One region of the Moraxella cuniculi genome, then DNA from elsewhere that is predicted to be linked to it. Evidence: predicted binding sites of a transcription regulator. Region 1 holds the regulator's gene; the other holds the start of a gene.
What was found. Region 1 encodes PhoB, which activates phosphate uptake and scavenging genes when phosphate is short. Its sites were predicted from a motif close to TGTCATNAANCTGTCATAA; they were not measured.
Positions count from the first base shown of each region.

Region 2: the regulator PhoB is predicted to act here: its motif matches at 3,766-3,784, upstream of EL162_RS05085 (inorganic phosphate transporter).

Region 1 is NZ_LR134343.1:704,016-715,652, reverse strand. Features, by position in the region: gene EL162_RS03345 (Ppx/GppA phosphatase family protein) at 1-953, opposite strand, end outside; gene phoR (phosphate regulon sensor histidine kinase PhoR) at 962-2,017, opposite strand; gene phoB (phosphate regulon transcriptional regulator PhoB) at 2,017-2,709, opposite strand; gene pstB (phosphate ABC transporter ATP-binding protein PstB) at 2,810-3,604, opposite strand; gene pstA (phosphate ABC transporter permease PstA) at 3,665-4,537, opposite strand; gene pstC (phosphate ABC transporter permease subunit PstC) at 4,559-5,521, opposite strand; gene pstS (phosphate ABC transporter substrate-binding protein PstS) at 5,586-6,728, opposite strand; gene EL162_RS10245 (hypothetical protein) at 6,777-6,908, opposite strand; gene EL162_RS03310 (M48 family metallopeptidase) at 7,056-7,871, shown strand; gene EL162_RS03305 (BolA family protein) at 7,880-8,212, shown strand; gene EL162_RS03300 (hypothetical protein) at 8,314-8,715, shown strand; gene EL162_RS03295 (SulP family inorganic anion transporter) at 8,719-10,419, shown strand; gene EL162_RS03290 (protein tyrosine phosphatase family protein) at 10,543-10,869, shown strand; gene EL162_RS03285 (RluA family pseudouridine synthase) at 10,915-11,637, opposite strand, start outside.
Region 2 is NZ_LR134343.1:1,093,371-1,099,887, forward strand. Features, by position in the region: gene tsaB (tRNA (adenosine(37)-N6)-threonylcarbamoyltransferase complex dimerization subunit type 1 TsaB) at 76-750, shown strand; gene EL162_RS05065 (undecaprenyl-diphosphate phosphatase) at 809-1,651, shown strand; gene EL162_RS05070 (class I SAM-dependent methyltransferase) at 1,675-2,478, shown strand; gene EL162_RS05075 (hypothetical protein) at 2,534-2,785, shown strand; gene ubiA (4-hydroxybenzoate octaprenyltransferase) at 2,787-3,710, shown strand; gene EL162_RS05085 (inorganic phosphate transporter) at 3,876-5,465, shown strand; tRNA gene EL162_RS05090 (tRNA-Glu) at 5,636-5,711, opposite strand; gene EL162_RS05095 (YajQ family cyclic di-GMP-binding protein) at 5,889-6,377, opposite strand; gene rnt (ribonuclease T) at 6,397-6,517, opposite strand, start outside.

The sequences.
Region 1 (11,637 bases):
GATAATTGTCGCACGCTGTCATCACGCACATCATCATAGTCCATGCGTGAAAGCATATCGTACATCACTCCCTCGGACAATGCACCATCGCAATAGTGCATTTTGCGTATGCCGAACACTTTCATGACAGCGAGCAATATCGCCACCCCAGCAGGAAAAATCGCCTTGCGATACGCACGAACCCCAGCAATATCAATCATATCAACATGACCGCAGGATAATAGCGATGCCTTTAATTGCTCAACAGCTGCAAGCGTGATGGTATCACCCAAGCCAAAATCAGCCACCGCTCGTGCGATGCTCTTGATTGCCCCTGATGAGCCGATGACTTCGGCAAAGCCGACTTTTTTGTAGCGATTGGCGTGCGTGATGATTTCTTTTTGGGCGGCATAAATCGCCCTTTCAAAACGATGACTGTCAATATAGCCATCGCCAAAAAACCGCTGGCTAAAACCCACCACGCCCACTTGGGCACTCTCTGTCAAAAGCGGCATCTGTGCCTGACCGACGATCAGCTCGGTTGAGCCACCGCCAATATCCACCACCAATCGCTGCCTTGGACTTGGGCAAGTATGTGCCACGCCCAAATAAATCAGGCGAGCCTCCTCACGACCTGACACCACCTCTATCGGCACGGGCAAAATTTCATTGGCACGCTCAATAAATGCCTGACTATTCACCGCCTGCCGAAGTGCATTGGTCGCCACCACTCGCACACAAGAGGCATTGACATCGGCTAACCTGCCTGCAAAACGCTGTAGGCAGTCAAGCCCTCGCTGCTGAATCAGCTCAGACAGATAATCATGCTCGTCTAGCCCTGCTGCCAGTTGTACTTTTTCGCTCATGGACGCCACACGCCGCAATTTATCACCCTGCCGCTTGGCAATGGTCAGATGGATACTGTTTGAGCCAATATCAACAGCCGCCAACTTCTCGGTATCTTTTGACAACATAAATCGCCTCACTTCATCAAGCCATCTGCCAGTTGCGTTGTTGGGAAAATCATGCGAAAGGTTGAGCCTCGTCCTTGTTGTGAGCTAATGTGAAGTTTTGCATGATGCTTTGCTAATATATGCTTAACAATCGCCAGCCCAAGCCCTGTGCCGCCTGTAGCACGACTGCGGCCACTATCAACACGATAAAACCTCTCCGTCAGCCGTTTTAAATGCTCATCAGCGATGCCGATGCCGTTGTCAGTAACGCTTAACTGTACGCCATCAGCAATCTCTTCGTAACTAATGTCAATCTCGCCACCTGCTGGCGTGTATTTGATGGCATTCACCACCAGATTAATGATGGCACTGTACAGATAGCTCTCGATGCCCAAGATATTTTTGTCCGTGTCCAAATGCAAATCAATCAAATGCCCAGCCTTGTTGGTTGCTTGTGCTTCATCAAAAATTTGCATCAATAGTCGTGGCATATTCACCGCCACCATTGGCTTGGTTTCATCGCTTTCTAATCGTGATAACATCAGCAAATCATTAATCAGTGCATTCATGCGTATCGCCTGCTCGTGCATAAGCTTCGTGCCACGAGCCAAAGCAGGGCTTAAATCATCCATCATGCCAAAATTTTCAAGATAGCCCAAAATCACCGTCAAAGGCGTACGCAGCTCATGCGAAACATTACCCACAAAATCCGTACGCATCTGCTCAAGTTGCCAAGTACGCGTGTAATCCTTGATGACGACCAACAGCTGCGGGTGGTTTGGCACGGCTGTGATACTAAGCTGTAGCACGCCATCGGTGTGAGCGTTTTTTTGATAAAAACACGCATCAGCCGCCCCATCTTTATCGCCATGTGTCAATCTATCAAGCAAATATTGACCAATTTCATCATCAAATAGCTGCACAAGATTGCTGGTGTCATCAGAACTGGGATTAGACATACCAAGCAAAGTCTTGGCAGCAGTATTGCCAAAAACCACCCGAACACTGCCAGCCTCATAGGCGACCACAACCACGCCATCAGCCAGCTGGTGAAGCAACTTGCATTCATCAATCGCCTGATTCATCAGCATTTATCCGAAAAACGATAGCCCGTACCACGCACTGTCTGTATCAGCCTATCCGCCCCAAATGGCATCAAAAGTTTACGCAGTCGTCTGATATGCACATCAACCGTCCGCTCGTCAATGTACACATTACTCCCCCAGACAGCGTCCAATATCTGTGTGCGTGTATATGCCCGCTCGGCATGGCCAACAAAAAAGCACAACAGTCGATACTCGGTGCTGCTCATCACAATCTCATCATCGCCTGCCATGACTCGCTGACTGACAGTATTGATTGTCAAATTTGCCACCTGCAACACGCCCTTTTTGTCGCCACCGCCCAACCGTCTTAACACCGCATTGATACGACTGACCAGCTCACGCGTACTAAATGGCTTGGTGATATAATCATCAACGCCAGCATCTAGCCCATAGACCTTATTATCCTCCTCGCCTTTGGCGGTGAGCATGATGATGGGAATCTCATCGGTATTGGGCGTTTTTTTTAGCCGTCGCACAAAGTCAATGCCAGACTCGCCATGCGGCATCATCCAATCAAGCAAAATCAAATCAGGCAGCTGCTCAACAACTGCCAAATATGCCCCTTGGATATCAAACGCCTGCACCACCTGAAAATCTGCCAGCTCCAGCGTGCTTGCGATTAGCTCATTGATGGCTGGCTCATCTTCAACGACCAAAATTTTTGCACACATTGTCCACCCCTTAAGTTGATGGTTGTTTGCCACTGTAGTTATTTTGCTTTATTTGCCTAAAAATCACAAACCTAAATATCAGCATTGTAGCACAAATTTATCAGCCATGACGACCTGCGATATAATCAGCAGTGGCGGCGTTTTTTGGCTGTTCAAAAATTTGCCGAGTCGCCCCCATCTCAACCAGCTCACCCAGATACATATAAGCAGTAAAGTCCGAACAGCGTGCCGCCTGCTGCATATTATGGGTAACGATGGCGATGGTGTAATCGTTTTTTAAATCAGCGATCAGCTCTTCGATGGCAGCGGTTGATATCGGATCAAGTGCCGAAGTCGGCTCATCAAGCAGCAGCACTTCAGGGCGTGTGGCGATACTGCGAGCAATGCACAGACGCTGCTGCTGACCGCCCGATAATGACAGCCCTGACTTTTTTAATTTATCCTTCACTTCCGTCCACAGTGCCGCTTTTTGCAATGCCCATGTAACGCGTTCATCAAGAGCGTCTTTGGATAAATTTTCGTATAATCGCACCCCAAATGCCACATTGTCATAAATTGACATGGCAAAAGGCGTGGGCTTTTGGAACACCATGCCCACCCTTGCTCTTAGCAGATTGACATCAATATCATCAGCCAAGATATTTTGATTATCCAGCATAATTTTGCCTGTGGCACGCATGCCCGAATACAGGTCATACATACGATTTAGGCAACGAAGCAAGGTTGATTTGCCACAACCTGACGGCCCGATAAAGGCGGTAACTTTTTTGTTTGCGACAGTCAGATTAATGTTGTTCAAAGCATGATAATCGCCATAATAAAAATGCAAATCACGCACGGTTAATTTGGCGATGCTGGCTTGATTGGCAGCACTTTGGCTGTGATGATTGTCCATCAGCTGAATATTGATGGGCAGTGTGTTTGATACAGTTTGCATAAGCTCTCCAGTTGTATTTTATGATGATTTGGCAGACAAGGTGCGTGCGATGATATTAATCAGTAACACCGCAGCGGTAATCAACAACGCCGCCGCCCAAGCCAACGCGTGCCAGTTGTCATAGGGACTCATGGCGAATTGGTAGATGGTATTTGGCAAGTTTGCCATCGCCTGCGACATATCCGTGCTAAAATATTGATTATTTAACGCCGTAAACAACAGCGGTGCCGTCTCGCCTGCAATGCGTGCAAAAGCAAGCAGAACGCCTGTTATCACACCTGCTTTGGCGGATTTTAAGGTAATATGCCATGCCATCTTATATCTTGGCGTACCCAGTGCATAAGCCGCTTCACGCAAGCTGTTTGGCACAAGTTTTAGCATATTTTCGGTACTGGCGACCACCACAGGTATGACGATGATGGCAAGTGCCACAACCCCTGCCCACCCCGAAAATCCCCTACCCTGCACCATCAGCGTAAAGACAAATAAGCCGATAACAATAGAAGGTGCGGATAACAAAATATCGTTAATAAAGCGTGTGCTGCGACCAAGCAGTCCACCTTGGTCAAATTCTGCCAAATACACCCCTGTCAAAATCCCAAGCGGCGTACCGACAAATAACGCCGCAAAACAAATCATCAGCGAGCCGACAATGGCATTTTTGACACCGCCTACTGCCATCGGAGGTGGCGTATCCATGCTAAATACAGGCATACTCATCAGCCCCTGTATGCCGTGCGACAACAAAGTCAATAAAATCCACGCAAGCCAAAACAACCCAAAGACCATCGCAGCTATCGCAAAAGCCATGGCAATGCGACTGATGGCACGGCGGCGATGGTATTTTGGCAAATGAATGCGTTCAACAAACGCTGGCATTTGGTTATTCATAATCCCTCCTTTTGCTATAAATCACTTGCCCAGCTGTCTATCAATCCGCATCAGCATAAGTTTCGAGGCGGACAAAACAATCAGGCTTATCACAAACAGCACCAAACCCAAATGCAAAAGCGATGACAAATGCAGCTGACTGCTTGCCTCGGCAAACTCATTGGCAAGTGCCGAAGTGATGGACACGCCAGAGGCAAAGACGCTGGCATTTATCGTAAAAGTATTGCCAATCAAAAAAGTAACCGCCATCGTCTCACCCAATGCCCTGCCAAGCCCCAAAATCAAACCGCCCACCACGCCTGCTTTGGTATAAGGCAGCACCACTTTGACAATCACCTCCCAAGTGGTCGCCCCCATGCCATAAGCTGACTCTTTGAGCATATCAGGCACAACCAAAAATACATCACGCATGGTTGCCGCCATAAACGGAATAATCATGATGGCAAGCACAAGCCCAGCGGTAAACAGCCCAATGCCAATCGGTGCACCGACAAACATCTGCCCGATGATTGGCAGTTTTGCCAAGTTATCAATCAGCCACGGCTGCACCATCTCACCAAACCAAGGAGCAAAAACAAACAGCCCCCACATACCATAAATAATCGAAGGAATGCCAGCCAATAACTCAATGGCAATGCCCAGTGGTTTTTTTAAAAAATCTGGACAAAGCTCAACCAAAAATACCGCGATGCCAAAGCTGACAGGCAGTGCAATCAGCACCGCAATCGCCGAAGTAATCAGCGTGCCATAAATCGGTGCCAATGCCCCAAATTCACCTGCCACAGGATCCCAGTTGCTGCTTGTATAAAACCAAATACCAAACTGACGAATGCTTGGCATAGCCCCGACAATCAGCGACAACAAAATACCGCCCAGCACCAAAAGTACCAGCATTGCTGACAGCTTGGTCAAAGCCACAAAAGCCACATCAAGCTGCTTTTGGCGGCGGATTTTTTTTATTAATGCTTGTTGCCCAAAATCCATAGCAACCATTTCCTTAATATGTCAGACAATTCATTGTTTATATAATCTTAATTGATAAATAATATTATTTCTGCAACACAGGCTTGCCATCTTTATCGGTAATCTGTTGCCAGCTTTGTTTAAACAACGCCACCGCCTCATCACTAAATGGCACATAATCCAGCTCCAGTGCCGCCTTGTCGCCATTGTCATACGCCCATTCAAAAAACTTCAGCACGCCTGCCACCTGCTCGGGATTTTGTGGTGATTTATGCACCAAAACAAAAGTTGCCGCAGCGATAGGCCACGCATCAGCCGTTGCCGAATTGGTCAAGATTTGATTAAACCCTGCCGATTTTGACCAATCAATATTCCCTGCTGCTGCAAAACTCTCTGCTGATGGCTGCACGAACTTGCCAGCGGCATTTTTTAAGGCGACATGAGCCATGTTGTTTTGTTTGGCATAAGCATACTCAACATAGCCGATGGAGTTTTTGATACGCCCCACATAGCTTGCCACGCCTTCATTGCCCTTGCCTGCCGCCCCTGTCGCTGCTGTTGGCCATTTGACAGCCTTATCCACGCCGACCGAAGTTTGCCATTGGCTGGAGACCTTTGCCAAATAATCGGTAAAATTAAATGTCGTCCCTGAGCCGTCCGAGCGAAACACGGTAGTGATGGCAGCGTCAGGCAAGGCAATCTCTGGATTTAAGGCGGTGATGGCAGCATCATTCCATTTGGTGATTTTGCCCAAATAAATATCAGCCAATATCGCCCCGTCCAGTTTTAACGCCCCTGCTGCCACGCCGTCAATATTCACCACAGGCACCACACCGCCTATCACGGTTGGAAACTGCACCAAGCCCTCGGCGTTTAACTCCTCAATGCTAAGCGGTGCATCTGAAGCACCAAAATCAACGGTTTTGGCGATGATTTGCTTGATACCACCTGATGAGCCAATGGACTGGTAATTCACCTGTCCACCTGTTGCAGCACGAAAATCTGCCGACCATTTGGCATAAATCGGCTGTGGAAAAGAAGCCCCTGCCCCTGTGATACTTAGCGTTACGGCCTCGCCTTCGGTGCTGGCTGACTGTGCTGGCTGGTTTGCAGACTGCGTTGTTGATTTGTCGCCAGACTCGGCTTGCTGGCTGTTTTGTTGTCCACAAGCAGTCAGCGTCATGGCGGCAAAAAGTGCAAGGCTAATACACGACAAAGAAAATTTCATGATTGCTCCGTTTGGTTGGATAATTTGGATTATGCTACGCACCAAATGTCAACGATTTTTGCCCTTGGTGCATTGCCTGCCATTGTAAGTGGCATAAATGACAATGGCATGACTGGCAAATGACAGCTTGATGAACATTGCATGACAACTTGATGACAATCCCCAAACCACCCTGTTCATGATTTTGCCATGCACCACCCAGCCCAAAGTAACTTGATTGACAAAATTTTGTGAATTTTTGTTGTCAGCACTAGGATAATGAGGTGAATTTGGTTTATAATCTTAGCCATCGTTAGAGGTTTGACTTTTTAATTTTAAGGACAGACAATGAAAACACTCAAACACAGTCTACTTGCCTTGGCAGTATCTGCCGCTGCCATCATGCCCATCGTTGGTTGCACCAGCACCACCAGTGCAGGTGTGGTCGGTGCCGATCGCAAACAATTACTGCTTGTCTCAAGCCAAGAAATTCTCCAGCTGTCCAATCAAGCCTACGCCGAAACCATCAATCAGGCTCGCCGTGCAGGAAAACTTGACAATAATTACGAGCAAGTCAAGCGTTTACGCAAGATTGCCGACAAGCTAATTACACAAACCGAAGTACTCCGCCCTGATGCCAAAAACTGGGACTGGAAAGTTCATACCATCACCAGCGACTCAATCAACGCCTATGTTATGCCAGGTGGCAAAATTGTCTTTTATACTGGCATTATCGAAAAACTTCGCCTAACTGATGCCGAAATTGCCGCCATCATGGGTCATGAGATTGCCCATGCACTGCGTGAGCATTCTCGCGAAAAAGCCAGCCGCAGCTTTGCCACCCAAGGGGTGCTACAACTGGCAACTGGTGCATTGGGTCTGTCTAGCGGTCAAGCACAGCTGGCAGGGGTCATTAGCCAATTGGGTCTGGACTTGCCACACTCACGTTCCCAAGAATCCGAAGCTGACAAAATCGGGCTTGAGCTGATGGCTCGAGCAGGCTACGACCCAAACGCCTCTGTCAGCCTCTGGAAAAAAATGCAAGCAACAGGGGGAAGTGTGCCACAATTTCTTAGCACGCACCCCAGCAGTGCTACTCGCATTAGCCAGTTGCAATCATTGATACCAACGGTCATGCCTTTGTTCCAAGGCACAACACGCTAAGAGGAATTATGGATACAGCCACCGCCTTATTGGCAGCTTTGCAATCCTTGCAACCTGTACATCTTGCTTTGGAAAATGAAAGCCATCAACACGCAGGGTATTATGATGGCAAGCAAAGCCATTTTAAGCTCACCATCGCAAGCCAAGCCTTTGATGGCATACGCCTTGCTGCCAGACACCAAAAAATTTATGCACTGGCTGATGAGTTTTTGATGAGTAAAGGTGGCACCATTCATGCGTTGGCGATTTTTGCCTATACACCAGATGAGTGGGCAAGCATTGCCACATCGCCCGACAGTCCGCTCTGTGCTTCACGGCGTAACAATAACAATCAGGCATGACAGGCAAGCAGACCATAAAATCATCAGCAAAATCACCATACATCTACCAAGTTGCTTGCGGTTATCATTGCCATGCCAGCACTTTTTAACTAGGAATTATCATGAAATTTAGCAAAATTCTCCTTGCCGCTCTCATCGCCAGTGGCGTTCTGACAGGCTGTGCCACCACAGGCAACATCGCCCCACAGTATGTCAATCCAACCACCTATCAAAACTATAACTGCGAACAATTACAATCAGAGACGGCACGCATTGGTGCTTTGGTAGAAAAAACCAAAAAACAGCAACTTAGCCTGTCATCAACAGGGATTGGTATCGGTCTTGCAGGTGGTCGCCATGGCATCTATCCGACCATCAGCCTAGGCATGGGAACAGGCAGCGGTCAGCGTGCTGCCAAAAATAACGCCCTTGCCAAACTTTATGGTGAGCACGATGCGATGATTGTGGCTGCACGCCAAAAGAACTGTAGCTTCGCAGAAGGCGTAAAAATTTACGGAGAATAACCCATGCGTTTGCAAAATCTACTGCCCAACTGGATTTTGCAATTTATCCAGCAACCACGCACCGCCCTACCAGATATCCAAGCAGGATTGATGATGGCGGTGCTTGTCATTCCCCAAAGTCTTGGCTATGCAGCCTTGGCAGGTCTGCCGCCCATCATGGGTCTGTATGCTGCCATTGTGCCTGTGCTGATATACTCATGGATTGGGGCAAGCAGCGTCTCCTCAATCGGTCCTGTTGCCATCACTGCCATCATGACTGCATCAGCACTGTCTGACTATGCCACAGGCAGTTTGCAATACATCTCTCTTGCCATTACTTTGGCACTCATGGTTGGTGCGATTTTGTTGGTGGGTGGCTTGATTCGCTTGGGCTGGATTATGCAGTTTGTGAGCCGTGGCGTGGCAGCAGGATTTATCAGCGGTGCAGCGGTGCTGATTATACTTGGACAAATCAAGCACCTACTAGGCATACCGCTCAACGCCGACAGCCTGATTAACCTTGCCGTCAGCATTTATCACTCAAGTAAGCCGATACACGCACTCACCGCAATGATTGGTCTATTGGCACTGGGGCTATTGCTCATCAGCCGTTATGGTGAGCGATGGGTATGGGCGTGGTTGCCTCGCCAATGGCGTAGTTTTGGCAATCGTTTTTTTGTCATCGTTCTTGTTGTGGCGTCAATTTGGGCAAGCCATCGCTACAACTTACCTGCTTATGAAGTCAATGTCTTGCAGCCACTGCCCACGCACCTGCCCACTGCCAGTCTGCCCAGTTTGTCGCCCACTACTTTATTGACATTACTGCCATCAGCACTGCTGATTGCCTTGATTGCCTTCGTCTCATCAAGCACCATCTCAGCACAACAAGCCAGATTGCGAGGCGAGACCTACAGTGCCAACAAAGAGCTTGGCGGGCTGGGTCTTGCCAATATCGCCAGCGGCATTTTTGGTGGTTTTGCAGTAGCAGGGGGTATTTCTCGCACCAGCCTCAACTTGCTTGTTGGGGCAAACTCCCCATTGGCATCGGTCATCTGTGCATTGGGCGTGTTATTGATTTTGCTATTTTTTGGGGCATATTTGACAGGCTTGCCCTATGTGGTGTTGGCATCGGTCATCATTATCTCTGCCATTGCCATGATTGATACCAAAACTCTCGCCCAAGCATGGCAACATGACAAGGCTGATGCTGTCTGCTTTGTTATCACCTTTACCACTGCGATTGTCTTTGGCTTAAATAGCGGCTTGGTGGCAGGACTACTTGCCAGTTTTGCTGCGATGATTTATCGCACGCATCAGGTGCATATTGCGGTGTTAGGTCGTGTGGGTAACAGTGAGCATTTTCGCAATATTGAACGCTATCAAGCAACCACTTTTGAGGGGTTGTTGCTATTACGCATTGATGAGAGTTTGTATTTTGGCAATGCCCAATCAGTGCGTGCCAATTTATTAAAACTTAGCGATGATTCTGCCATTTGCGATATTGTGCTTATCATGACGGCAGTCAATCATGTGGATTTGGCCGCCCAAGAGATGCTGCATGACTTGAATCAACACTGCCAAGCCAACAACCAGCGACTGCATTTTGCCGAAGTCAAAGGCCCTGTCATGGACATTTTAAAATCCAGCCAAGTTTTTGCCAACCTATCAGGGCAAGTTTTTTTAAGCACCAACCAAGCGGTGCAAACCCTGCGTCCCAAGTCATAACCTTATGCCAAATCGCCATTGCAACAGGCTTTGGCTTGGGGTAAGATAGAGCTGTTTGCCAAGCACACAAGCGATAATTGTGTACAAGCTCATCTTAATCCACCCATTTATGCGGAATCTACCATGTCAAGCCAGATTACTTTGTACAAACAAATCCACCCAAGTCAATGCACAAGCCTTGCCAATCTTGGCTTTAAAAGCCTCATCAATCTGCGTTTTGATGATGAAATTGACGGTCAGCCAAAAAACTGCGACTTGGCAGCCAGTGCCAAACAAGCAGGACTCGTCTATCACAACCTACCCATTGATGGTGAATCAATTCACCTGATTGAGGTACAAAGTTTTGCCAAATTATTAAGCGACACGCCCAAGCCTGTCATGGTATTTTGTGGCACTGGCTCTCGTGCCAAGCGACTGTATCAGTGTGCTTGTATCTCTGGACTAATTTAACTATTAATCAGTACTTAAGAGCCAAATTCACGCCTGCTTGCCAAGCTAAAACGGCACAGGACTGCTCCACTGCATCCATACCTCATGCGTTGGGTGGCGTAATCGCAGCTTGTGTGCGTGCAAATTCAACCTACTGTCCAAGCCCAACGCCACGCCCTCGGCATAAATCGGATCGCCAATCATCACATGACCCAAGTGCAACATATGCACACGCAACTGATGGCTACGCCCCGTAATCGGCCACAACGCCACACGGGTAACGGCGTGTGCCTTGCCCATATCATCGCACCGCAGCTCATGATGCAGCACTTGATAATGCGTCAAAGCTCGTTTGTGCCACCCTTCATCAACGATATGCCTAGGCTTGGTGCTAGGCTCATAGCGGACAGGAATGTCAATTGTGCCTTGTTTGTCTTGTTGAATGATGCTACCCATCACCACCGCTTGATATTCTTTTTGGGGAACGCGGTCAATAAATTGCTTGGCAATGTGCGTCTGTGCCTGTGCTGATTTGGCAAAAATAATCAGCCCTGAGGTATCCATATCCAACCGATGAATCAATCGCAACTTGGAATTGACTCGCAGCAGTCGTGATTGCAAACTCACCTTTAACAGTCGCCCATCAACGCTAAGCAGCCCTGCTGGCTTATCCAGCACCCAAATATCCTCATCTTCGTAGACGGTGATTGATTTGGCAAAATCAACAAAAAACGCCTCACTTTGTGCCGCTTCGTGTTGATTCATGTTGATAATATCAGCTTCGGACAG
Region 2 (6,517 bases), 390 kb from region 1:
TATCAGAATAAGTTAATAAATCTGTATTTTGATTTGTCGTTGTGCGAGTAATTGGCGGAAATTATGGCGATTTTTATGGCATTTGACACGGTCTTTGGGCAGTGTTCTGTGGCAATTTGTGATGATGAGCAGGTGTTGTACCAACAGACACTGCCAACAGATCGTGGGCAGACAGAGGTGATTTTGCCGATGACAGAGGCTGCACTTTCTGCCACAGGTTTATCTTTGCCAGCGATTGATTGCTTGGCATTTAATCGTGGGCCGGGGGCGTTTAGCGGTATTCGCATTAACACAGCGGTGGTGCAGGCATTGTCTGTGGCAGCACAGTTGCCATGCGTTGGTGTTTCAAGCCTTGCCGTGCTTGCCGATACGGCACAACAAGCAGCAAGTTATGCTGACGGCAGTCGCATTGTGGCACTGATTGATGCACGACAAAATCAGCTCTATGCTGGACAATTTATTATCCAAGATGGCAAAATCAATGCCATAAACGAGGATAACAACCCGCATGGCAACGAGTATTTATTGGATTATGGCGAACAGATAGCGGCTGATGTCATTGTTGGCGATGGTGGCGAGTTGGTGCGTGCTGATGCACAGCGTGTCAGCATTCACCCAACTGCGGTAGATATCGCTCGCCAAGCTGTTGGTATTTATCAACAAGGTGGTGCAACCACTGCTGCACAAGCCCTGCCTGTTTATCTTCGGGACAATGCTTGGAAAACACTAACCGAGCAGGGCAAAGTGTAGTTTTTTGCGGCAATCACAGCATGATGGCATAAGCCAGTGCGAGCAATAAAAGGTGTTTATGGATATTGTATTACTCATCAAAACCATTATTATGGGCATCGTTGAAGGTGTGGCAGAATTTTTGCCCATCTCAAGCACTGGCTATTTGATTTTGTCAGCTGATTTGATGAATTTTTTGCAGGGTGATTTGCGTAATTTGTTCATCGTATTTATTCAGCTGGGTGCGATTTTGGCGGTAATTTATGACTACTGGGGTAGGCTGTGGCATGCTTTTATGGGACTGCTTACTGGGCGTGCCGAAGGGCTTGCCAATCCCAGACAGCTTGGCATATCGCTGATAATCGCAACCATTCCTGTGATGTTGGTGGGGTTTTTGGCGGCTGATTTTATCACCAAGACATTGTTTCATCCGTTGGTGGTGGCGGCCATGCTGATTATCGGGGCGTTGATTATCATCTATGCAGAAAAAAACCCTCGCATCGTTCGTGCAGCCGAAGCAGAAAATATCAGCTTTAAGACTGCATTGGCAATCGGCTTGTGTCAATGTTTGGCATTGATACCCGGCACTTCTCGCTCTGGTGCTACCATCATTGGTGCATTGTTACTTGGTGCATCTCGTAAGGCGGCAACAGAGTTTTCGTTCTTTTTGGGTATTCCTGTAATCATCGGGGCGGCTTTGATTGACTTGTTAAAATACAAAGACAGCTTGACCAGTACCAGTGATTGGGTGGTGCTGGGTTTGGGAACGGCGGTGTCTTTTGTGGTTGCTTTGCTGTGTATTCGCCTGATGGTATCGTGGGTCAGTCGCAAAGATTTTATGATTTTTGCTTATTTGCGTATCTTGACGGGCGTGGTGGTGCTGATTGCGTTTTTTGGCTTTAATTATCAAATTCAAAGCTGAGAAGCTGCTTAGAAGATACGACCGTGTTGATACCTATTATTACCAACGAGCATTGTGCTGCCATTGATACATTGTGGCAGTTGAATGATAAGCACGCACTGGGATTGCAGTTGGGCGTTGAGAGGGTTGATAATATTAAGATTAATGATAAAATATTATCAAGATATTATGAAAATTATAACACGCCTTTTCTTGCCATTATCAAAAATACACCAATGCTGATTAAAAGTGCTGATGGCGAGGTTGTCAAATCATCGCTCAATTGGCAGTCATTGACGCATCGCATTGTCAGTGCTGGACGCAAATCAGAATTGCTGCTACAAGCGTGCAAGATAACACAGCAGATGAGCGTGCTTGATGGCACGGCAGGTTTTGGGCATGATGGTTTGCTATTGGCAAGTGCGGCGGCACGGACTACTTTGTGCGAATCACACCCTGTGATGGCGTTGCTGCTTCTTTATGAATATCATCTGATGCTGGCGGTACAAAATTGGCAAGGGCTACTTGGTCGCATTCAAATCATTCACCAAGACAGCACACAGCTATCGGGTGAGTATGATTGCGTGTATCTTGACCCCATGTTCCCAAAAGGCAGCTACAAAGCAAAAGTCGGCAAGCAAATGCAGCTTCTGCATGATTTGGCAAAACCGCCGACAGTCGATGATGAAGAAGTGCTATTTTGTCGTGCCATGCAGCAGTTGTCGGCAACGGGTCGCTTGATTGTCAAACGCCCAATCCATGCACCGTATTTGGCAGGGCGAACGCCAACCCAAAGCGTACAAAATGCAGCAATCCGCTTTGATAGATATGAATCATCATGCTGCTGATGGGGCGATGGGTGCTGATATGATAAGTTTATTGAAAACATAAAAAAGGTGATTAATGAATAATTGGATTATCTGGGCATATCTTGTCGTAACTTTATTGATTTTATTGCAAAATTTTAGCTACAAAAAACGCATTCGTAAACTTGAAGATAGCTTATTTGCTCTAAAAAAAGACGAATGGCTGCCTTTTGCCAAAGCACAATTGCATCTGCCAAAAATCCAAGCAATTAAGCAAATCCGTCAGCAGTACCCTGAGCTAAGCCTACAGCAGGCAATGCAACTGTATCTGTTGGCTGCTGGTAAATAGTATGAAAAATCACCATACCAAGCTGCCGATGAGCCTGCAAGAGAAATGTGTAGCGTGGTTGCAGCTGATTCGCTTTGACAAGCCTGTTGGCACGGAGCTGTTGTTATATCCGACGCTGTGGGCGGTGATTTTGGCATTTGTTGGTATTGGTAGGGTGCCTGATGTTAAGATTGTGCTGATTTTTGCCTTGGGGGCGGTGCTGATGCGTGCTGCAGGCTGTGCCATCAATGATTTTGCCGATCGTAAGGTTGATGGCAAGGTCAAGCGAACGCTAGGCAGACCATTGGCTGATGGGCGACTGGCGGCAAAAACGGCAGTATATACTTTTGTTGCTTTGTCATTGCTGGCGGCTTGTTTGCTGGTATTTTTGCCAGTGGCGGTTTTTTATTGGGCGTTGGTGGCGGTGCTGTTGGCATTTGTTTATCCTTTTGTAAAACGCTTTAGTAATCTGCCACAATTGGTGCTGGCGGCGGCTTTTGGCTGGGCGATACCGATGGCCTATGTGGCAGTGCAAGGACATACAGATGCTAATACTTGGCTGCTGTTTATTGCATATATGTGCTGGACGGTGGCGTATGATACCGCCTATGCCATGTGCGATCGCGATGATGACGAAAAAATTGGCGTCAAATCCACGGCAATTTTGTTTGGTCGCCATGATGTATTAATCATTGTGCTATTAAATACTGCGTTTGTGGTGCTGATGACCGTGGTATTTTGGCGGTATTTTGCAGGCATTATCAGCAAGCTGCAGTTGCTGTGGCTGATGGTACCTCTGATGCTGATGTTTTTTGGGCAGTATCGCGCAATTGCCACTCGTGAGCGGCTGGCGTGTTTTCGTGCCTTTCGCCAAAATGCTTGGGTGGGGCGATATGTTTTTTGTGTTACGCTGATATTGCTGATTAAATGGCTGTTGCAAAATTAATTAATAAAACTTACCTTTAGCCACGCACAAGAAAACTTTTGTAACTGTGGCAAAATGTCATTAAACTGTCATATTGCCAACTTATAATTGGCACAAAACCAATCATGTCAGCTGTGTTTTGGGTTTGATGATTACAGTTGGCTTTTTATAAACTTTGGCGGATTTATGGTAAATTCAACAAAACAAACAACACCGATGGCGGCAAATGCTTTTTTTGCATTGCTACTGATTGGTATGAGTATTTATTTTATTCAGTGGGGACTTGGTTATACGCTATACCAACAAGTTGGGCTGTTTATGGTCGCCAGCTTTTTTGGTATTTTTATGGCGTTTAACATTGGTGGTAATGATGTTGCCAACTCATTTGGTACTTCTGTTGGTGCAGGCACTCTGACCGTTACGCAAGCACTGGCGATTGCAGCTATTTTTGAGGTTTCAGGAGCGGTGCTGGCAGGTGCGGCGGTAACAGACACCATTCGCAGTGGCATTGTTGATATCGGCAAGCTGGGTGTTTCGCCGAGTCAGTTTATCTACCTGATGTTGTCAGCATTGATTGCGGCGGCATTTTGGTTATTATTCGCCACCAAGCGTGGTCTGCCTGTATCCACCACACACGCCATCATTGGCGGCATTGTCGGCAGCTCAATCGTACTGGGGATTAGTATTGGTGGTACCGAGCTTGCTTTTTCGACCGTCAAATGGTCAAAAATCCGTGATATTGCCATCTCTTGGGTAGTCTCTCCTGTGCTGGGCGGTGCATTGTCTTATCTGCTTTATAGCATTATCAAGAAAAATATCTTGGCGTATAATGATAAGGTTGAGGTGGTTGTCAAGGCGATTAAAGCCCAGAAAAAAAATCTCAAGCGTGAACAAAAAGAGTATTTTGAAAAATTGGGCGAGGTGGAAAAACTGCCATATACCAATGCCATGCTGCGAGATCAGGAAGTTTACAAAGACAGCGATTGTCAGCGTGAGGATTTGGAAACCGAATACTACCGCTCATTGTATGATTTGGAGCGTAAGCGAGAAAATATTGACACCCTAAAAGCACTAAAAACATGGGTACCATTGATTGCGGCTTTGGGTGCTGTGATTATGACTGCGATGGTGGTGTTTAAGGGCTTGGCAAATACAGGGCTGACATTATCAACCTTACAAGCAGGGCTGGTGATGGGTATGCTGGGTGCGATGGTATGGCTGACGGCATTTATCTATACCAAGACCATTCGTGGCAAGCACAAAGAAGATTTGGGCAAAGCAACATTTGTGATGTTTAGCTGGATGCAGGTATTTACTGCGTGTGCATTTGCGTTCAGCCATGGTTCAAATGACATTGCCAACGCTGTCGGTCCCTTTGTTGCCATCATGGATGTCATCAAAAATAATGCCATTGAGGCACAAGCGAGTGTACCCGGCCCTGTAATGGTAACTTTTGGCGTGGCATTGATTGTTGGTCTGTGGTTTATTGGCAAAGAGGTCATTCAGACGGTTGGTACCAACCTGACCGAAATGCACCCAGCATCAGGGTTTGCTGCCGAGCTTGCCGCCGCTGCGGTGGTGATGGGAGCCTCAAGTCTGGGCATTCCTGTATCAAGTACCCATATTTTGGTTGGGGCGGTACTGGGCATTGGCTTGGTGAACAAAAATACCAACTGGCGACTGATGCGACCCATTGGCTTGGCGTGGGTTATCACCTTGCCAGCTGCCGCAGGTATCAGTGCAATTTCATTTATGCTTCTGACCAAATTTTTATAAAATGGTCTGTGATAAAAGCTCTGAAAATCAGGGCTTTTATTTTGCGTCAAAAAAGTTATGTATAATGGGTGGGCTTGAGTCAGACGGATAATTTTATCACTATTTATGACAAGCAATCATCAATAAATAAAAACACGCTCAAATCAATGACTTGAGCGTGTCTGGAATAGTGGCATCCCATAGGGGATTCGAACCCCTGTTACCGCCGTGAAAGGGCGGTGTCCTAGGCCTCTAGACGAATGGGACACAGTGTGTAAAGTCAATTGCTTGCTTTACCAACTTTCGACGCTTTCACCGTTTAACCGAAAGTGGCGTTATTATAGCAAATTTTTAAAAATCGTCAAGCAGCCAAAGAAAAAAATCAACAAAAATCTTATAAGTCATTGAATTTAAATAATTTTTATATCATTGCTGCTTGGCGTTTTAGTCTTTAAAATTATTAAATTGCAACGGCACGCCAAACTGTTTTTGTTTTAATAATGCCATCGCAAGTTGCAGATTGTCTTTTTTCTTATCGCTAACACGCACTTTGTCGCCTTGAATGCTGGCGGCGACCTTCAAATCAGATTCTTTGAGGGCTTTGGCAATCTTTTTGGCACTGTCAGCATCCAAACCGTCTTTTAGATTAATCAGTTGCTTGATGTGTTTGCCTGATTGGGTTTTTTCTTGTGGGTCAAGCGACTGCAAATCCACATTGCGTTTGATGAGCTGCTTTTCTAAGATGGCATACACATTATCTGCCTGCAAGTCATTATCAGTGGTGATGGTGATGGTTTTTGCTTTTTCGTTCAGCTCAATTTGAATATCGCTGCCCTTAAAATCAAAGCGAGTGGCGATTTCTTTTTCGGCATTTTGTACGGCGTGCTTGACCTCAAAGGTCTGTAATTCTGATACAACATCAAAAGATGGCATGGTTGTCTCCTTGGTGCTGCTACATGGCAGCGGTATCGTTGGTTTGTTCGGATAAATTGTCTGCTATGGGCAATAGGGTGCTGTGATTGACAATGTGGCAAAATAATTCAGCAGTTTTTTGGGTGTCGTAGACTGCCGAA